DNA from 2 places in the Micrococcus sp. ACRRV genome. Region 1 is predicted to be linked to the other one. Evidence: riboswitches for the same ligand, from Rfam matches in the RefSeq annotation. Region 1 holds a riboswitch; the other holds the start of a gene.
The links. A riboswitch is a leader RNA that binds a small molecule or an ion and turns the genes downstream of it on or off. The one in region 1 is predicted to bind thiamine pyrophosphate.
Positions count from the first base shown of each region.

Region 2: it holds a riboswitch for thiamine pyrophosphate, as region 1 does, so the genes downstream of both, MHY29_RS08515 (thiamine ABC transporter substrate binding subunit) here and MHY29_RS03130 (FAD-dependent oxidoreductase) in region 1, are expected to answer to the same signal.

Region 1 covers NZ_JAKRNH010000016.1:26,555-33,468, forward strand. The annotation lists gene MHY29_RS03100 (hypothetical protein) at 1-857, opposite strand, end outside; gene thiD (bifunctional hydroxymethylpyrimidine kinase/phosphomethylpyrimidine kinase) at 931-1,770, shown strand; gene MHY29_RS03110 (hypothetical protein) at 1,785-2,009, opposite strand; gene MHY29_RS03115 (hypothetical protein) at 2,080-2,412, shown strand; tRNA gene MHY29_RS03120 (tRNA-Arg) at 2,449-2,524, opposite strand; gene thiE (thiamine phosphate synthase) at 2,611-3,354, opposite strand; TPP riboswitch at 3,376-3,506, shown strand; gene MHY29_RS03130 (FAD-dependent oxidoreductase) at 3,500-4,663, shown strand; gene thiS (sulfur carrier protein ThiS) at 4,660-4,902, shown strand; gene MHY29_RS03140 (thiazole synthase) at 4,906-5,742, shown strand; gene MHY29_RS03145 (HesA/MoeB/ThiF family protein) at 5,739-6,914, shown strand, end outside.
Region 2 covers NZ_JAKRNH010000073.1:605-11,055, forward strand. The annotation lists gene MHY29_RS08480 (acetyl-CoA C-acetyltransferase) at 1-593, opposite strand, end outside; gene MHY29_RS08485 (hypothetical protein) at 831-1,097, shown strand; gene MHY29_RS08490 (sodium:alanine symporter family protein) at 1,175-2,701, opposite strand; gene MHY29_RS12505 (ribonuclease H family protein) at 2,783-3,862, opposite strand; gene MHY29_RS08500 (TetR family transcriptional regulator) at 4,272-4,778, opposite strand; gene MHY29_RS08505 (ABC transporter ATP-binding protein) at 4,788-5,498, opposite strand; gene MHY29_RS08510 (iron ABC transporter permease) at 5,498-7,240, opposite strand; gene MHY29_RS08515 (thiamine ABC transporter substrate binding subunit) at 7,240-8,379, opposite strand; TPP riboswitch at 8,449-8,552, opposite strand; gene MHY29_RS08520 (AI-2E family transporter) at 8,599-10,029, shown strand; gene MHY29_RS08525 (agmatine deiminase family protein) at 9,935-10,451, opposite strand, start outside.

The DNA.
Region 1 (6,914 bases):
GCGGCCCAGCCGCCGATCATCGCGGCCAGCTCGACCATGGGCAGCTCGGCGCGGCCGATCAGCTGGGCATGGGCGGTCATCGCGGCCATCACCGCGCCGGCCATCACCACGAGGCCCAGTGCCCCGAGCCCGGCCCCGGCGACGAGGGAGCGGCCCGACGAGGAGCTCTCCTCGCCGATCGGGGCGAGCACCGCGTAGGCCAGCTGGATGTTGAACGCCACGTACAGCACGCCCGAGAGCCACCACTGGTTGATCAGCGGGGACGAGGTCACGAGCGCGGCGACGTCGTCCACCGCGGCCCCCGGGTTCGCCAGCCCCCACACCGCGACGCCGACGGCGACCACGATGATCAGGGGGACCACCACGGCCTGGACGCGCACGAGGCCCGTGATGCCGGCCAGCACCGAGACCACGCAGACGGCCGCCATCACCAGCGAGCCCACGAGCGAGGGCAGCCCGAACGCGGTGTGCACCGCCGCCCCGGCCCCGGCCAGCATGATCACCAGCGTCCCCAGCAGGGACGTGGTGATGCACAGGTCCGCGAACCAGGTGGGCACGCGCGACGTCGTGGGGTTCACGATCCGGTGGATGTCCGTGGTCCGCAGCTTCTGCGCCAGCCGCAGCACGATCACCGCGAGCAGGAAGAACAGCGCGCCGGCGATCACGAGCGCCCCCGTGCCGCCCCAGAGACCGAAGCTCACGAAGTACTGCAGGATCTCGTTGCCCGAGGCGTACCCGGCGCCGATGGTGGTGCCGATGAACGTGGCGGCGATCCCGAGCGGGGAGGTTGGCCGCAGCGGCGCCGACTCCTCGGCTCGGCCGGGGTGCGCGGGAGAGCTCTCTGTGACGTGGGACATGCGACTACATTCTCATGGACGGGATCGGCCCGGCCCGGGCGGCCGATCCGCCCCGACCCGAAGGAGCCCCCGCATGACCTCCGCCGTCCCCCGCGTGCTCAGCATCGCCGGCTCCGACTCCGGCGGCGGCGCCGGTGTCCAGGCCGACTTGAAGACCATCGCCGCGTGGGGCGGCTACGGGATGACCGCGATCACCGCGATCACCGCCCAGAACACGCAGGGCGTGCAGGCCGTCCACCCGCTGCCGGTGGACGTGGTGCGCGCCCAGCTCGACTCGGTCGCCGCCGACATCGCCGTGGACGCCGTGAAGATCGGCATGCTCGGCACGGTGGAGCTCATGCGGGCCGTCGCCGGCTGGCTCGAGGAGACCCGACCCGCCGTCGTCGTGCTGGACCCGGTCATGGTGGCCTCGAGCGGGGACGCCCTCACCACGGCGGGCGACGACAACGGGCGCGCCGCGTGGGCCCGGCTGCTGCGGGCGGCGCACCTGGTGACCCCCAACATGCCCGAGCTGGCCCGGCTGACCGGGCGGGACGCGACGGACTGGGACGCCGCCCTCGACGCGGCCCGGGGCCTGGCCGCCGAGCACGACGTGACGGTCCTGCTCAAGGGCGGGCACCTGGACGAGGCCGAGGCGGCGGAGGTGCCGGACGCCGTCGTGCGCGTGGACGGGGCCGTGCACGAGGTGCGCGGCCCGCGCGTGACGACCCGCGCCTCGCACGGCACCGGCTGCACCCTCTCCTCGGCCCTGGCCACGCTGGCCGGCGCGGGCCTGAGCTGGGAGGACGCGCTCGAGCGGGCCAAGCCGTGGCTGGCCGACGCGATGCGGGCGGGGGAGGCCCTCGCGGTCGGGGACGCCTCGCGGCCGACGTGGCACGGGCCCGTCGACCACGGTCACGCGCAGCGGGGCTGAGGCGAGGCGTCCGCTCAGTCGCGGCGCCGCCGGGCCCGGGACTCCCGCCACGACGACCACGCGAACTGTGCCGCCCAGAGCAGGGCGAGGCCCGCGGCCATGAAGCCGACGGTGAAGAGCGCGCTGGAGGCGTCGCCGCCGAGGACCAGATCGCCCAGGCCGAAGAACAGCGCGGTCGGGAGTGCGATCACGAGGAGACCCGCGAGGGTGATGAGGACGATGAGGGAGGCCCGTTTCATGGCTCAGGATCATGACACAGCACGTCGAGGCGGGGCCGAGGGCCGGACCGGGCCACCGCCGTCCCCGGCCGTGCGCATCGCGCTGTGGGCGCCGGCCGGCTGGGTGGTGCTGCTCGCGGCGCTGGTGATCGCCGGACCCGTCCTGCCCGTGCCGACGGCGGTGGCCCTCGGGGCGTGGGCCGTCTCGCTGGTCCTCCCGCTGGCGGCGCTGCCCGCGCTGTGGCCTCGGCCGGTGGCTGTCAGGCGGCCCGGACCCGTCGTGGCCTACGCGGTCCTGGCCGTGCTGCGCTGCGTGCTCTTCGCGTGGGACCGCAGCGTGGACGCGTTCTATCCGGCCGCGCCCCTGGACGTCGGGTTGTGCCTCGGCATGGTCCTGGCCGCCCGCCGGCTCCCCCGGGGATGACGACGGGCGGCCACCCGAAGGTGACCGCCCGGTCTGTGGTGCCCCCGGCAGGATTCGAACCTGCGGCCTTCTGCTCCGGAGGCAGACGCTCTATCCCCTGAGCTACGGAGGCGGGGGTCGCGACGCGTCGAGCGCGTTGCGGACTCGTCGACTCTACACCATCAGGACGGCCCGTCCGTGACCTCCCCACGGGGCACGTCAGCCGGGCAGGCCCGCGCGCAGCGTCCGGGCCGCCGCCTCGGGGTCGGCCGCCTGCGTCACGGCCCGCACCACCACGATGCGCCCCGCGCCGGCCGCGCGGACCTCGGGCAGCCGCTCCGCGTCGACGCCGCCGATGGCGAACCACGGCCGTGCCCCCGCCGGGTCCTCCGCGTCCAGGCGCGCGGCGAGGGTTGGCAGCCCCAGTCCGACGGCGGCCCGGCCCGGCTTCGTGGGCGTCGCCCACACCGGTCCCGTGCAGAAGTAGTCCAGGCCGTCCTCCGCGCGGGCGGCGCGTACGTGGTCCGGGGTGTGGCACGAGCGGCCGAGCACCACGTTCGGGCCCAGCAGGGCGCGGCACTGCGCGGTGGTCAGGTCGGTCTGGCCGGTGTGGAACACGTCCACCCCGGCCAGGGCGGCGACGTCGGCGCGATCGTTGGCGGCCGAGAGCGCCCCGTGCTCCCGGGCCAGCGGGATGAGCACGGCGAACGCGGCCAGCTCGACCGCCACGTCCACGGCCTTGTCCCGCACCTGGATCAGGTCCACCCCGCCGCGGAACGCCGCCGCGCAGAAGCCCCCGAACGCGGCCGTGTCGAGCGTGCCGTCCGGGCGCAGGAACCGCTGCAGGTCGGTGCAGACGTACAGCCGGGAGGCGGCGAGGCGGGCGCGGCGGCCCGCGCCGGGGCCGGTGTCGCCGTCGTCGCGGCCGGCCGCGGTCATCAGGAGCGGATCGGGGGAGTGCATGCGCCCACTGTGGCAGACTGGCCGCAGTTCCATGGGAGCCCGGGCCGCACACGCCGGGCTGAGAGGGCCGCAGGGGCGCACCGCGCCGGCGCGGCCGACCATCACCACTCGATGCGGGTCATGCCGCCGTGAGGAGGACCGGTCCGTGCACGTGGCCGTCGTCGGGGCCGGGATCATCGGCCTCACCGCCGCCGTGCGTCTGCGCGCGGCAGGCCACGCCGTCACCCTGATCGCCCCCGAACTGGACACCGCCGGGCGCCCACACGCCGTGGCCGGCGCCACCCACGCCGCCGCGGGCATGCTCGCCCCGCTCGCCGAGACGCAGTTCAGCCAGGACGCGCTCGCCCCGCTGCTGCAGGCCGGCTGGAAGGGCTGGCCCCTGCTCGTGGATCTGCTCGCCGGCTTCTCCGACGTCGGGACCGGCTTCCGCGCCGAGGGCTCGTGGATCGTGGCGGCGGATCCCTCGGACGTGCTCGCGTGGGAGCACGTGCTCGCGCACGCGTCCGCGCTCGGCCGCCGGGTGGAGCCCGTCGCCGTCCGCGCCCTGCGCCGGGCCGAGCCCGCGCTGGCCCCCGGCCTGGCCGCGGGCTTCGACGCCCCGGACGACCACCAGGTCGACCCCCGCCGGGCGGCCGCGGCCTGCCTGGCGGCCCTCGTGGCCGAGGCCGGTCCCGACGGCGGCCCCCTGCCCGCCGGCGCCGGCCCCGCCGCCCGCCTCGTGTCCGGCACGGTCACGTCCACCGACCCGGTGGGCTCCGGCGTGGGGCTCACGCTCGAGTCGGGGGCGGCGATCGACGCGGACGCCGCCGTGCTGGCTGCCGGCCTGGGGCACCGGGGCATCGGCGGGGCGGCCACCGCCGAGGTGCCGCTGCGCCCCGTCCACGGGGATGTGCTGCGCCTGCGCGTGCGGCCCGAGCAGCTGCTGCCGGGGGAGGACCACCTGATCACCCGCACGGTCCGCGGTCTCGTCCACGGCCGGCAGGTCTACCTGGTGCCCCGCGCGGACGGGACCCTCGTGGTCGGCGCGTCGGCCCGCGAGGACGGCCTCGCCGGCACGTCGGCCGGGTCCGTCCTCGACCTGCTGGCCGACGCCGCCGCGATCCTTCCCGCCGTGCGCGAGTGCGAGCTCGCCGAGGTCACCACCGCCGCCCGCCCCGGCACCCCCGACGACGCCCCGCGGGTCGAGGTCGTGCCGGGCGCCCCGGTCGTCGTGGCCACCGGCTTCCACCGCCACGGGATCCTGCTCGCGCCGTGGGCGGCCGGGCGAGTTCTCGACCTGCTGACCGCCCTGCCGAAGGAGACCGCATGAGCACCCTCACCCTGACCCTCAACGGGGAACCCGCCGAGCTGGACGGGCCCACCGTGCGCGACGTCGTCGAGCACGTGACGGGACGCACGGTCCGCGACGACGGCGCCGCCGCTGACGGGCGACGACTCGGCGTGGCCGTGGCCGTGGACGGTGAGGTCGTGCCCCGCTCGGCATGGGCCGCCCGGACGCTGGCCGGCGGCGAGGCCGTCGAGGTCGTCACCGCGGTGCAGGGGGGCTGAGCGGTGGCGCCGCACGACACGACCGAACGCCGCCGCGCCCGGGAGGCGTCGACCGCCGTCCCGCCCCTGCGGATCGGCGGCTACGAGCTGTCCTCCCGCCTGATCATGGGCACCGGCGGCATCACGGACCTCGCCGCGCTGGAGGGCGCGCTGGTCGCCTCGGAGACGACCCTCACGACCGTGGCCCTGCGCCGCTGGTCCACCGACGCCCGCGACGGGCTGATCGCCCTGCTGGACCGGCTCGGCATCGACGTGCTCCCCAACACCGCCGGCTGCCGCACCGCCCGGGACGCCGTCCTCACCGCGCGTCTGGGCCGGGAGGCGCTGGAGACCGAGCTCGTCAAGGTCGAGGTCATCGCCGACGACCGCACCCTGCTGCCCGACGTCGTCGAGACCCTGGATGCCACGGAGCAGCTGGCCGCCGCCGGGTTCACCGTGCTGGCCTACACCTCGGACGACCCGGCCATGGCCCTGCGCCTGGAGCACGCGGGTGCCGCCGCGGTCATGCCCCTGGGCTCGCCCATCGGCTCGGGGCTGGGCATCCTCAACCGCGCACACCTGGAGCTGATCGTCTCGCGCGCCTCCGTGCCGATCGTGCTCGACGCCGGCGTGGGCACCGCCTCGGACGTCGCCCTGGCCATGGAGGCCGGCTGCGACGCCGTCCTGGCGGCCTCCGCCATCACCCGCGCCGCCGAGCCCGCCCGCATGGCGCACGCCTGCCGCCTCGCGCTCGAGGCCGGCTACCACGCGCACCGGGCCGGGCGCATCCCGCGTCGGCTCCACGCCCTGGCGTCCTCCCCGATGGCCGGGCGGATCGGCGGAGCCGAGGAGCGGGCGTGAGCCGGCCGGCGGGGGAGCCGCTCGTCCCCGAGGACCGGGCGCCGCACTCGCTGGATGAGCTCTCCGACACCCAGCTGCAGCGCTTCGCCCGGCACCTGGGCCTGGCCGGCTTCGGCCCGGAGGCGCAGCTGCGGCTGCTCCGCGCCCGCGTGCTCGTCGTCGGCGCGGGCGGGCTCGGCGCCCCCGTGCTCACCTACCTGGCGGCCGCGGGGGTGGGGGAGGTGCACGTCGTCGACGACGACGTGGTGGACCGCTCGAACCTGCACCGCCAGGTGATCCACGTCGAGGCCGACCTCGGCCGTCCCAAGACCGCCTCGGCCGCCGAGACGATGCGCGGGCTGCACCCGGAGATCCGCGTGGTGGAGCACCGGCAGCGGCTCGCCGCGGCGAACGCGCTGGAGCTCGTGGGCGCCGTCGACCTGGTGGTGGACGGCTCGGACAACTACGCCACGCGCTACCTCGTGGCGGACGCCGGCGAGATCGCCGGGGTGCCCGTCGTGTGGGGCGCGATCCTGCGGTTCGCGGGGCAGGTGAGCGTGTTCGCCCCGGGCGGGCCGCTGTACCGGGACGTGTTCCCGGACGAGCCCGAACCCGGCGAGGTGCCCACGTGCGCGCAGGCCGGGGTGCTCGGCGTGCTGCCCGGGATCATCGGCTCCCTCATGGCGGCCGAGGCGGTCAAGCTCCTGGCCGGGGTGGGGGAGCCCCTCACCGGCCGGCTCCTGTCCGTGGACGCCCTCACCATGCGGTTCAGCACCCTGCGCCTGGTGCCGGACCCGGAGCGGACGTCCGTGACGGACCTGTCCGCTCACACCGTGCCGCGGGGCGGGGCGGACCCCGTCGAGTCGGGGGAGATCACCCCGGCCGGGTTGGCCGCCCTGCTCGCCGACCCGGAACGCGCCGCGGCGTTGACCCTCCTCGACGTCCGCGAGGACTGGGAGCGCGGCCTCGCCCGGATCTCGGCGCCCGCCGCAGCGGAGGACCGCCACGTCCGCCTCGACGAGGTGCTCGCCGACCCGGCCGCGCACTCGCCGGAGTCGGGCCGCACCGTGGTGGTCTACTGCGCCGCCGGGGCACGGTCCGCGCGGGCGCGGGAGGCCGTCGTCGCCGCCGCGCCGGAGGCGGCGGACCGCGTGCTCTCCCTGGCCGGCGGCCACGCCGCGTGGGCGGACCGG
Region 2 (10,451 bases), on a different contig from region 1:
TCGCGGTCGAAGCGACCGTCGGCCTGGGCGGCGAGCGCACGCTCGTGGGAGCGCACCGCGAACTCCTCCAGGGCGTCACGGTCCAGGTTCCAGTGCCGGGCCATCATCTCGGCCCCGCGGAACTGAGAGATCTCCTCGTCCCCGTAGCGGGCGGCCCAGGACTCGGAGCCGGTGAACGGGTCGGGGAAGCCGAGCTCGCGGGCGGCCGTGTTGGACCGGGAGAGCGGGATGGCGCTCATGGACTGCACGCCGCCGGCGACGACGAGGTCCGCCGTCCCGCTCATGACGGCCTGCGCCGCGTAGTGGATCGCCTGCTGGCCCGAGCCGCACTGGCGCTCGATCGTCGAGCCCGGCACGTCCTCCGAGAGCCCCGCGGCCAGCCAGGCGTTGCGCGCCACGTCCATGGCCTGCGGGCCGAGCTGGTCGATGCAGCCGAGGATGACCTCGTCGTACTCGGCCGAGTCGACGTCCTGCCGGCCCACCAGCTCCCGGATCGGTGCCGCCGCGAGGTCCAGCGGGTGGACCCCGGCGAGCCCCTTGCCGCGGCGCCCCACCGGGGTCCGCACCGCGTCGATGATGTAGGCCTCGCCCATGGGCCGCTCCTTGCTCCGCTTCGAGTGTGACCCGAGACACGTTAGGGAGGGCGGGGGCCCGGGGCAAGGGCCGGTCCGGCAGATGGACGCGCGGGCCTCGCCGGGGTCGGGAGGGGGCACGGCGTTGAGAGCCGGTACGGCGGCGGCACCCCCGCCCTGGGGCGGGAGGGAGCTGCGCCGATAGCGTGGGCGGCAGGCACCCGGGGCCGACAGGCCCAGACCCGAGAGGACACCGCCATGGCCACCCCGCATCACCCCGACCAGCCCGCCGACGCCCACCGCTCCGACCACCTCGCCCGCGCCACGGACGAGAACTCCGGCCACGCCGTCGCCGGGGACACCCCGCCCGCAGAGGGCCTGGGCGTCGGTCCGACCAACCCCGGCATGGAGGCCGACAAGTCCGGCGAGGGCGGCATGGGCAGGATCCTGCTCGGCCTGCTCATCGCGCTGGTCGTCATCGGAGTCCTGCTGTTCGTGATCGGCCGCATCTCCTCCATCGGCTGAGCGCACCACGCGCCCTGAGCACACGACGGGGCGGGCACCGGATCACCGGTGCCCGCCCCGTCGTCGTCCCGGGACGCTCAGGCGGAGTGCGACCCGCCGCCGTGCCCGCGGCCGGGCCGGTCCGAGTGGTGCAGCTCCTCGCGGGCGCCGGCGCCATGGCCCTGCTCCGTGCGCATGAGCTCGGCGTCCTCATCGCCCCACAGCGGGACGTTCTTCGCCTCGGGCAGGTCGGCGAGGCGGAAGTGCGGGTCCTCGCCGGCCTTGAGCTTGCGCTCGTAGTCCTGGAGCAGCTTCACGGCCAGCCCGCCGAGCGGGATGATCGCCACCAGGTTGATCGTCGCCATGAGCGCGGCGAAGGTGTCCGCGAGGTTCCACACCAGGGACACGGTGCCGAGGGCGCCGCCGACGACGCACAGCAGCACCAGCACGCGGAACGCCGTGATCCACTGCGGGGCGCGCTCCCCGGCCAGGTAGCGGATGTTGGCCTCGCCGTAGTAGGTGTTGCCGAGCACGGAGGACCAGGCGAGGAAGAAGATCACCACGGTGAGGAACGGGCCCGCCCAGGCGCCCACGGCCTGCTGGAGCGCATTCTGCGTGACCACCATGCCGAGGGCGTCCGTGTTCCCGTACTCGGGGTTGGAGAGCAGGATGATGAACGCGGTCGCGGAGCAGACCAGCAGGGTGTCGAAGTACACGCCCAGGGACTGCACGAAGCCCTGCTTGGCCGGGTGGGACACGGCGGCCGCGGCGGCCGCGTTCGGGGCGGAGCCCATGCCGGCCTCGTTGGAGAACATGCCGCGGCGCACGCCCTGCATCACCATCGCCATGCCGACGGCGGCGCCCGCCACCTGCTCGAACCCGAGCGCGTGGCGCACGATCAGCGCGAACATCGCGGGGATCTCCGTGATGTTGATGACCATGACCACCACGGCCAGCAGGACGTAGGCCACGGCCATGACCGGGACGATCACGTTGGTCACGGAGGAGAGGCGCTGGACGCCGCCGAAGATGACCAGGGCCGTGATCACGGCCAGCGCGACGCCCACGATCCACGCGGTGGTGGTGGAGGCGCCCCAGTTGGCCTGCACGGACTCGGAGATCGAGTTGGACTGCACCGCGTTGAACACGAACCCGTAGGTCACCGTGATGGCCACGGCGAACAGGGCCGCCAGCCACTTCAGGCCCAGGCCGTCCCGGATGTAGTACGCCGGCCCGCCGAAGAAGCCGTCTCTGTCCTTCCGCTTGTACAGCTGCGCCAGCGTGGACTCCACGAACGCGGTGGCGCCGCCGAGGATCGCCATCACCCACATCCAGAACACGGCGCCGGGGCCGCCGAGCACGATCGCGATGGCCACGCCGGCCACGTTGCCCGTGCCCACGCGGGAGGCCGCGGAGATCGTGAACGCGCGGAAGGGGGAGACGCCGTCGTCCGCGCCGCCCTCCGGGCTCTTGGCCGCCACGGAGCGGATCATCTCCGGGAGCATGCGGACCTGCACGCCCACGGTGCGGACGGTGAACCACACGCCGGCGAACGCCAGCAGGGCCATGACCAGATACCAGTACTTCGAGTTGAACGCGCTGATCGCGTCGGCGAGGGCTCCCATGGTGGCCACGCTACGTCATGGCACCCCGGGACCCGCCCTGGTCGACGCGTCGGGCGGGTGCGGCTCGACGGCGCCCCGCCCCTAGGCCGGGGGGTGCGTGGTGGCGTCCCAGAGCTGCACCACGTGCCGCATGCGGCGGCGCATCTCGTCCGCCGACACCCCGGCGGCGGTGTTCCGGGCGGCCGAGCGGGCCAGGTCGTCGGCCAGCTCGTTCCCGTGCGTGCCGGCGTGGCCCTTCACCCAGAGGGTGGACACCTCCACCCCGGCAGACCCGGCCAGGTCCACGGCGGCCAACAGGCGCCGCAGGGCGCGACGGATCCGCTCGCCACGGGCGTCGCCGAGGGTCAGGCGTTCGCGGTGCGCCTCCCGGAGCAGGGCGAGGGCGGCCCGCGAGTCCGAGTGGATGAGCACCCGCTCATCGGGGGTGCCGGACCACGCCGCCATCAGATGGCCCAGGGTGAGGGCCTCGAGCTCGGCCTCGAGGGGGATGGTCGCGCCCGGGAGCGCGTGGGCGGCCCACGGGCCGGAGCGGGTGACGGCCGCGGCGCCGCCGGTGCGCGTGCCGCGCAGCACGGACCCGTCCACGTAGACGTGCCGCACCTCCGCCGGGTCCGTGTAGGACAGGCTGTGCATCAGGTCCGGCACGGAGCGGCGCACGAACCGGTCCACGCGCCGCCGCGCCAGGAACACCCGGGAGGCCCGTTCCACCTCCGCACTGGCCTGGTGTGCCTCCCGCAGGGTCTCCAGGGGCACCCGCTCCGCTCCGCTGGCGGCCACCGCCTCGCCGTCCACGTCCGGGAGCAGGTAGCTGGAGCGCTGCGAGCCCACGGGCGACTCGTCCAGCCGGTAGGACACCACCCGCAGCCAGGGCGGGGCGATCGCCCGCAGCAGGGTCAGCAGCTCGGCGTCGTCGTTGGAGCGCAGCCGCACGATCACGGGCCGCCCCTCGGGCAGGTCCCCGGCCACGGTGTCCCAGAAGTACCCCAGCCGCGCCGCCGGGACCACGCCCGTCAGCACCAGGCCCTTGACGTCGTCGCCGAGCTCCCGCAGCTCCAGGTGCCGGGAGACGAACACGATCCCGTCCCGCACCGGGTGCAGGTCCAGCCGCAACGCCCGCCCGTGGTCGACGCCGGGGAGCATGGCCAGCGGGCGGGCGACCACGCGCACCCCGTCCTGCCGGCCGGCACCGGTCCGGGGTGCGCCGGCCGGACACGACGGGCCAGGACGTCGGCCCCGTCCGGTGCGGGCGCGCCGGCGCGGGAGGCGCGGGGTCCCGTGAAGGCCCACATCGGGTCCAGCAACGCATCCGGGGAGGAGGCGTCGGTGTCGAAGTGGAGGGACCTCACCTGCCCCTCTCGAGGATGAGTGCTGCTGTTGTCCATGAGGCTGCCGGCGGGTTTGGCGGGGCCGCTCCGGCAGTGGTTCGCCGGGACCGGGGCGGCGGGCTGGCTGGCGACGAGGGCCCGCCCAGGGCGGTGCCCGCGCCGTCCACGTCCCGACCACGATAGTGAGCGCCCCCGGCTCAGGGCAGACCTGGTCGCCCGCGCGATGGGCCGCACCGGCGTCCTCCTCAGAGCGCTCCGGTGCGCCGTGCCTGGACGTCCGGGCCCAGGCGGAGGCCCAGCGCGGCGGCCTGATTCCGCTGCTGGCGCAAGGCGGCGGTGCCCAGCAGGGCGGCCAACGCCCGCTCGCCCTCCTCGGGCGTGTGGGCGGCGTCGACGAGGAGCCGGTGCAGGCCCAGCCCGCCGAGGCCCAGCGCGAGCGCGGAGAGGACCACGTCCGCGCCGTCGCGGTGGCGCAGCAGCACGGCCTCCGCCTCCTCCGCCCGGCCGGCGAGGTCCTCCACCCGGCGGGCGGCGCAGGCCCGCTCCACGTCCGCGACGATCCGGTCCGCCACCCGCGCCAGCAGCGTCTGCTTGTCCGGGACGTGCCAGTACAGGGCGGAGGCCTGCACCCCCAGCACGGAGGCCACCCGCCGCATGGACAGGTCCCCCATGCCGAAGTCCTGCAGGATCCCCACGGCGGCGTCCACCACGTCCTCCGCGCTCAGGCGGCCGCGGGCGGAGGAGGTGCTCATGCGGTCACGCTACCCGGCGGTCAGCGCCCCGTCCGCCGCGGCGCCGTGCAGCACGCCGTCGGCCCCCATGCGCACGGTCCGGTCCGCCATGACGGCGGCCTCGGCGGCGTCGTGCGTCACGACGACGGCGCTCACCCCCTCCGCGCGCAGCACCGTCCGGATGTCCGCGGCCAGGCGGGTGCGCAGGTCCGCGTCGAGGGCGGAGAGCGGCTCGTCCAGCAGCAGCACCGCCGGGGACGGAGCCAGCGAGCGCGCCAGGGCGACCCGCTGAGCCTGCCCGCCGGAGAGGGTCTGCACGGGCCGGTCGGCCAGCGCGGCGAGGTCCACGAGCTCCAGGAGCTCCGCCACGCGGGCGTCCCGGCGGGAGCGGTCCCAGCCGGCGGCCTCCACCCCGTAGGCCACGTTGCGGGCCACCGTGCGGTGGGGGAACAGCTGCCCGTCCTGGAAGACCATGCCCACGCCGCGCCGGTGCGTGGGCACCGCGGTGACGTCCCGGCCGGCGAGCTCCACGGTGCCCGCGGGGACGTCCTCCAGGCCGGCGATCCCGCGCAGCACCGTGGACTTCCCCGAGCCCGAGGGCCCCAGGAGGGCCACGATCTCCCCGGGGGCGAGGTCCAGGTCCGCCCGGGTCACCGGCACGGACCCGTCCGGGTAGGCGACGGCCAGCCCCCGCAGCCGGAGGGCGGGCGCGGCATCGTGGTGGTGCATGCGGGCGGGCATCAGAGACCTCCGGAGGGGGCGGCGCCGCGGGGGCGCAGGCGTTCGCAGGCGAGGAGGGCGCCGGCGCTGAGCACGGCGAGCACCACGGCGGCCGCCAGCGCCATGCCGTGGTTGTCCGCGCCGGGGCGGCCGATCAGCCGGGCGATCAGCACGGGCAGGGTGGGACGGTCCGCGGCGGCGAGGAAGCTCGTGGCCCCGAACTCGCCGAGGGACACGGCGAACGCGAAGCCCGCCGCCACCCCCACGCCGCGGGCCAGGAACGGGCCGTCCACGGTGGCGAGCACGCGCCACGGCCCGGCACCGAGCGTGCGCGCGGCCTCGCGCAGCCGCGGGTCCACGGCCCCGAGCACCGGCACCAGCGCGCGCACCGCCAGGGGGACGGCGATCACGGACTGCGCCAGGGGCACGAGCGCACCCGACGCCGCCAGGTCGGGGGCCGCGGCGCGCAGCGAGACGATGAACCCGAAGCCCACCGTCACCGCGGACACCCCCAGCGGCAGCAGCAGCGCCCCGTCCAGGGCCCGCTGGGCCGCGCGCCCCGCCCGGGAGCGCACCGGGCGGGTGAGCACCAGGGCCAGCGGCACGGCCACGACGAGCGTCACCACGGTGGCGTCCACGGCGGTGCGCAGGGACTGCTCGAGGGCCTGCGCCGGGGTCACCCCGCCCGCGAAGCCCGTGCCGGGGCTGGTGGCCAGCAGCCGGTAGTTCCGCAGCCCCCAGCCCTCGGCCGAGTGCAGGGAGCCGGCCAGCAGGGCCAGGATCGGGGCGACCACGAGCGCCAGGACGGCCAGGGTCACGGCCGCCGGGACGGCGTCGGCCCGGGTGAGCGGGCGCGCAGGGGCCTCCCCGAGGCGGAGGGCGCGGCGGGCCCGCGCGGCGGCGGCGCCCGAGGCGAGGATGGCCGCCAGCACGACCGCCAGCTGCACCGTGGAGAGCACGGCGGCGGTGCGCAGGTCCAGGTACACGGTGGTCTGCGCCCAGATCTCGGTCTCCAGGGTGCCCGGCCCGGGCCGGCCGAGCGTCTGCACGATCCCGAACGCGGACGCGCAGAACAGGAACACCAGGGCAGCGGCGCCCGCCACGGCCGGGGCCAGCTGGGGCAGGGTCACCGTGCGGAACGCCCGCCACGGGGACGCGCCCAGGGTGCGCGCCGCCTCGGCCTGCCGCGGGTCCAGGGCGGCCCACAGGCCGCCCACCTGCCGCACCACCACGGACACGTTGAAGAACACCATCGCCATCACGACGGCGGTGCTCGTCTGGTCCAGGCCCGTCCACCCGAGGGGGCCGTCGGCGGCAAGCAGCGCGCGGAACGCGGCGCCGACCACCACGGTGGGGAGCACGAACGGCACCGTCACCACCGCCCGGGCGAGGCCGCGGCCGGGGAACGCGCGGCGGTGCAGCGCGAACGCCGTGGGCACGCCCAGCGCCACCGAGGCCGCCGTGCCCGCGGCCGCCAGGCCCAGGGTGTTCCCCAGGATCCGCCAGGTGCGGGACGCGCCCAGGGTCTGCGCGAAGGCGGACAGGTCCAGGCCGCCGGTCGGGTCGCCGGCGGCGTCCACCGAGGCCACGCCCCGCCACAGCATGGCGGCCACGGGCCAGGCGAAGAGGACCAGCAGGAACAAGACCGGGACGGCCGCGCTCAGCAGCCACAGCGGAGCGAGGCCGTCCCCGGCGGCGCGTCGGCCCCGCGGCGGACGCGGCGTCGCGCGCCGCCGCCCGCGTGCGGGAGCCGGGGTCGGCATCAGCGGGAGCCCGCCGACTCGGACAGGGCCGTCCACTCCTTGAGCAGGCTCTCCCGCTCGGTGTCGATCTCGGCGGGGTCGGGGGTGATCGGGTCCTCGACCAGCGGGCCGTTCGCCGCCCACTCGGCGGGCAGCTCCACGGTGTCGTCCACCGGGTACATGTACATGTTCTCGGGGATCGCGGCCTGCACGTCCTTCGAGAGCAGGAACTCCACGAAGGCCTTGGCGCCCTCGGGGTTCTCGGCACCGGTCAGCACGCCCGCGTACTCCACCTGCGGGGTGCAGGAGTCCTCGATGACGGCGGTCTGCGGGGCGAAGGCGGGGGAGGAGGAGTAGGAGAGCACCACCGGGAACTCCCCCTTGCCCTCGCCGCCGGAGAAGTCCGTGCTGTAGGCGTCGGACCAGGTGGAGTCCACCTTGGCCCCGCCCTTCAGCAGGTCCTCCCACCAGCCCTGCCAGCCGTCGTCGCCGTACTTCTCCGTGGTGGCGGCCAGGAGGGCCAGGCCCGGGGAGGAGGTGACGGGCGAGGTCACCGCGGTGAGCTTCGCGTACTCCGGGTCGCGGAGCTGGTCGATCGAGGTCGGCTCGGCCACCCCGTGCTCCGTGAACCACGCGGGGTCCGTGTTGAAGCAGACCTGGCCCTGGTCGACCGGGATCATCTTCCCGTCCACCACGAGGTCCTCCGCGGAGGCCGGCAGGTCCGCGGGGGCGACGTCCTGGACGGCCCCCTGGTCCACGAGGCGGTGCGCGGAGTGGTTCTCCACGCCGTACACGCCGTCCGCCACGGGGGCGTCCTTGGACAGCAGGACCTGGCTGACGACGGCGCCCGCGTCGCCCGGCGCGGTGGTCACCAGCCTGTAGCCGGACTCGGCCTCGAACTGCGCGATCAGCTCCTTCGGCAGGGCGAAGGAGTCGTGCGTCATGATCGTGACGGTCCCCTTCGAGCCGGCGGCGGCGGTCCCCGAGGCGGAGGTCGAGGACGAGCCCGAGGCGGACGACGGCGCCGCCGAGGAGGACGCCGCGGACGACGACGACCCGGTCGAGGGCGCGGAGACGGAGCAGCCCGTCAGCGCGAGCGCGGAGAGGCAGGCGGCGGCGAGGACGCCGCGGCGGGTGGTGGCGGTGCGGTGCACGGACATGGTTCCTCCAGCGGGGCGGAGGGGCCGGCCGGCCCGGCCGGGCGGCGGGGGCCGCATCGGCGAGCCGCCCGGGAGGTGGACTCGACTTCCTTCGCCGGCATGACCCGGGCAGGTTCGAGGGTCTGCGGCGGACCGCACTCTCAGCGCGTGGACGCGCTCCCCTGTCGATGTGTGTGAGCCCGAGCATAGCGGGTCCGCCCCCGCCGTACACTCGGCCCCGTGAGCGCATCCGCACCGCCCGCCGTCACCGGCACCTCCACCCCGGCCACCGAGTGGGACAACCGCCGCCCCCATCGCATGTGGCCGCGCATGCTCGTGATCGTCCTGACCCTGGCCGGCCTCGTGGTCCTGGTCCAGTTCTTCCAGGGCATCGCCTCCATCGCCGCGCCCGTGTTCCTCGGCCTGAACCTGGTGATCGTGGCCTACCCGCTGCAGGCGTGGCTGATCCGCCGGGGCCTGCACCCCGTGCTCGGGGCCGCCACCACCGTGGTGGTGGTCTGCGCCGTGATCGCCGCGTTCCTCGGGATGATCGCCTGGTCCGGCATGGAGCTGCTGACGGAGCTGCCCAAGTACGCGGGGCAGTTCCAGCAGATCATGCACGACGCCTCGCAGTGGCTCTCGGACCACGGCGTCACCCCGGACATGGTGAACCAGCAGCTGGCGTCGGTGGACATGTCCGCGGTCACGGGCGCCGCCGTCAGCGCGCTCACCACAATCGCCAGCAACCTCTACGCCGTGCTGGGCCTGCTGATCACCGTGATCATGGGCATGTTCTTCCTGGCCATGGACTCGATGGCCGTGGAGCGGCGCGTGCGCCTGCTCAGCACCGCCCGGCACGAGCTGGGTCAGGCGCTGATCGACTTCGCCGACGGCGTGCGGCGCTACTGGATCGTCACCACCGTGTTCGGGCTGATCGTCGCGGTGCTGGACATGGTCGCGCTCGTGATCATCGGCGTGCCGCTCGCCCTCGTCTGGGGCGTGCTGAGCTTCCTGACCAACTACATCCCGAATGTCGGGTTCATCATCGGCCTGGTCCCGCCGGCCATCCTCGGCCTGGCGGCCGGCGGCTGGCCCGCGTTCCTGTGGGTGGTGGTCAGCTACTCGGTGCTGAACTTCGTCCTGCAGTCCATCATCCAGCCCAAGGTGGCCGGTGACGCCGTCGGCGTGATCCCCACCGTCAGCTTCCTCTCCCTGCTGTTCTGGGCGTGGGTCCTCGGCCCGCTCGGCGCCATCCTCGCGCTGCCGTGCACGCTCCTGGTCAAGGCCGTCCTGATCGACGCCGACCCCAACTCCCGCTGGGTGAACTCCCTGATCGCCTCGGACCTCAAGGGCATGGAGCGGCGGCAGTCCTCCATGCTGGAGCGGCTCCGGCTGCCCCGGGAGCTGATCCGCCACGGCGGGTCCACCGCGAGCCACGCGACGGCCGCGGACGTCCAGGGCGACGACGACGTGGCGCCGGAACGCACCGCGGAGGACGCCGCCCCGGCGCAGGATCGCCGGCGGGTGCGCGCTGCCGCGCAGGAGGCCCGCCTCGAGGGCCCGCCGCCCTCCACCCTCAGGGCGCCGCGCGTGGACCTTCCGGGTGAGCCGGAGCCGGCGACGGCCGACGGGTCCGCGCCCCCGGAGGCTGGGGCAGCACCAGGTCGCTGAGCGTCCCCAGCAGCCGCAGCAGCGGCGGCCCCGGGAAGGGCACCTGCTCCGCCCCGGGGAACAGCGCGGCCGCCGCCTCGGCGGTCGCCGCGTCCGCCTCCGGGTCGGCGTGCGCCGGCCGCAGCACCACCCCCGGGGCCAGGGGCAGCAGGTCCAGGGCGGAGAGCGGTCCGCGGGCGTCGAGGTCCGCGTCGGGTCCCGGCGGCAGCGCGCGCACCGTGCGGACCGAGAGCGCCCGCCCCCGGGCGTCACGGGCGCCGGTGAGCGCGTGGAGCGCCGCCGCGGACGCGGCGTGGTCCGGGTGCAGCCGACCCGGCTGCCAGTGCACGGCCACCTCGCCGGGCGCGACGAACCGCAGCCACGGGTGCGGGTGGGGCTGCGCGGCGCCGCCCCCGTCCCACGGCCCGGCGGCGTGCCCCGCG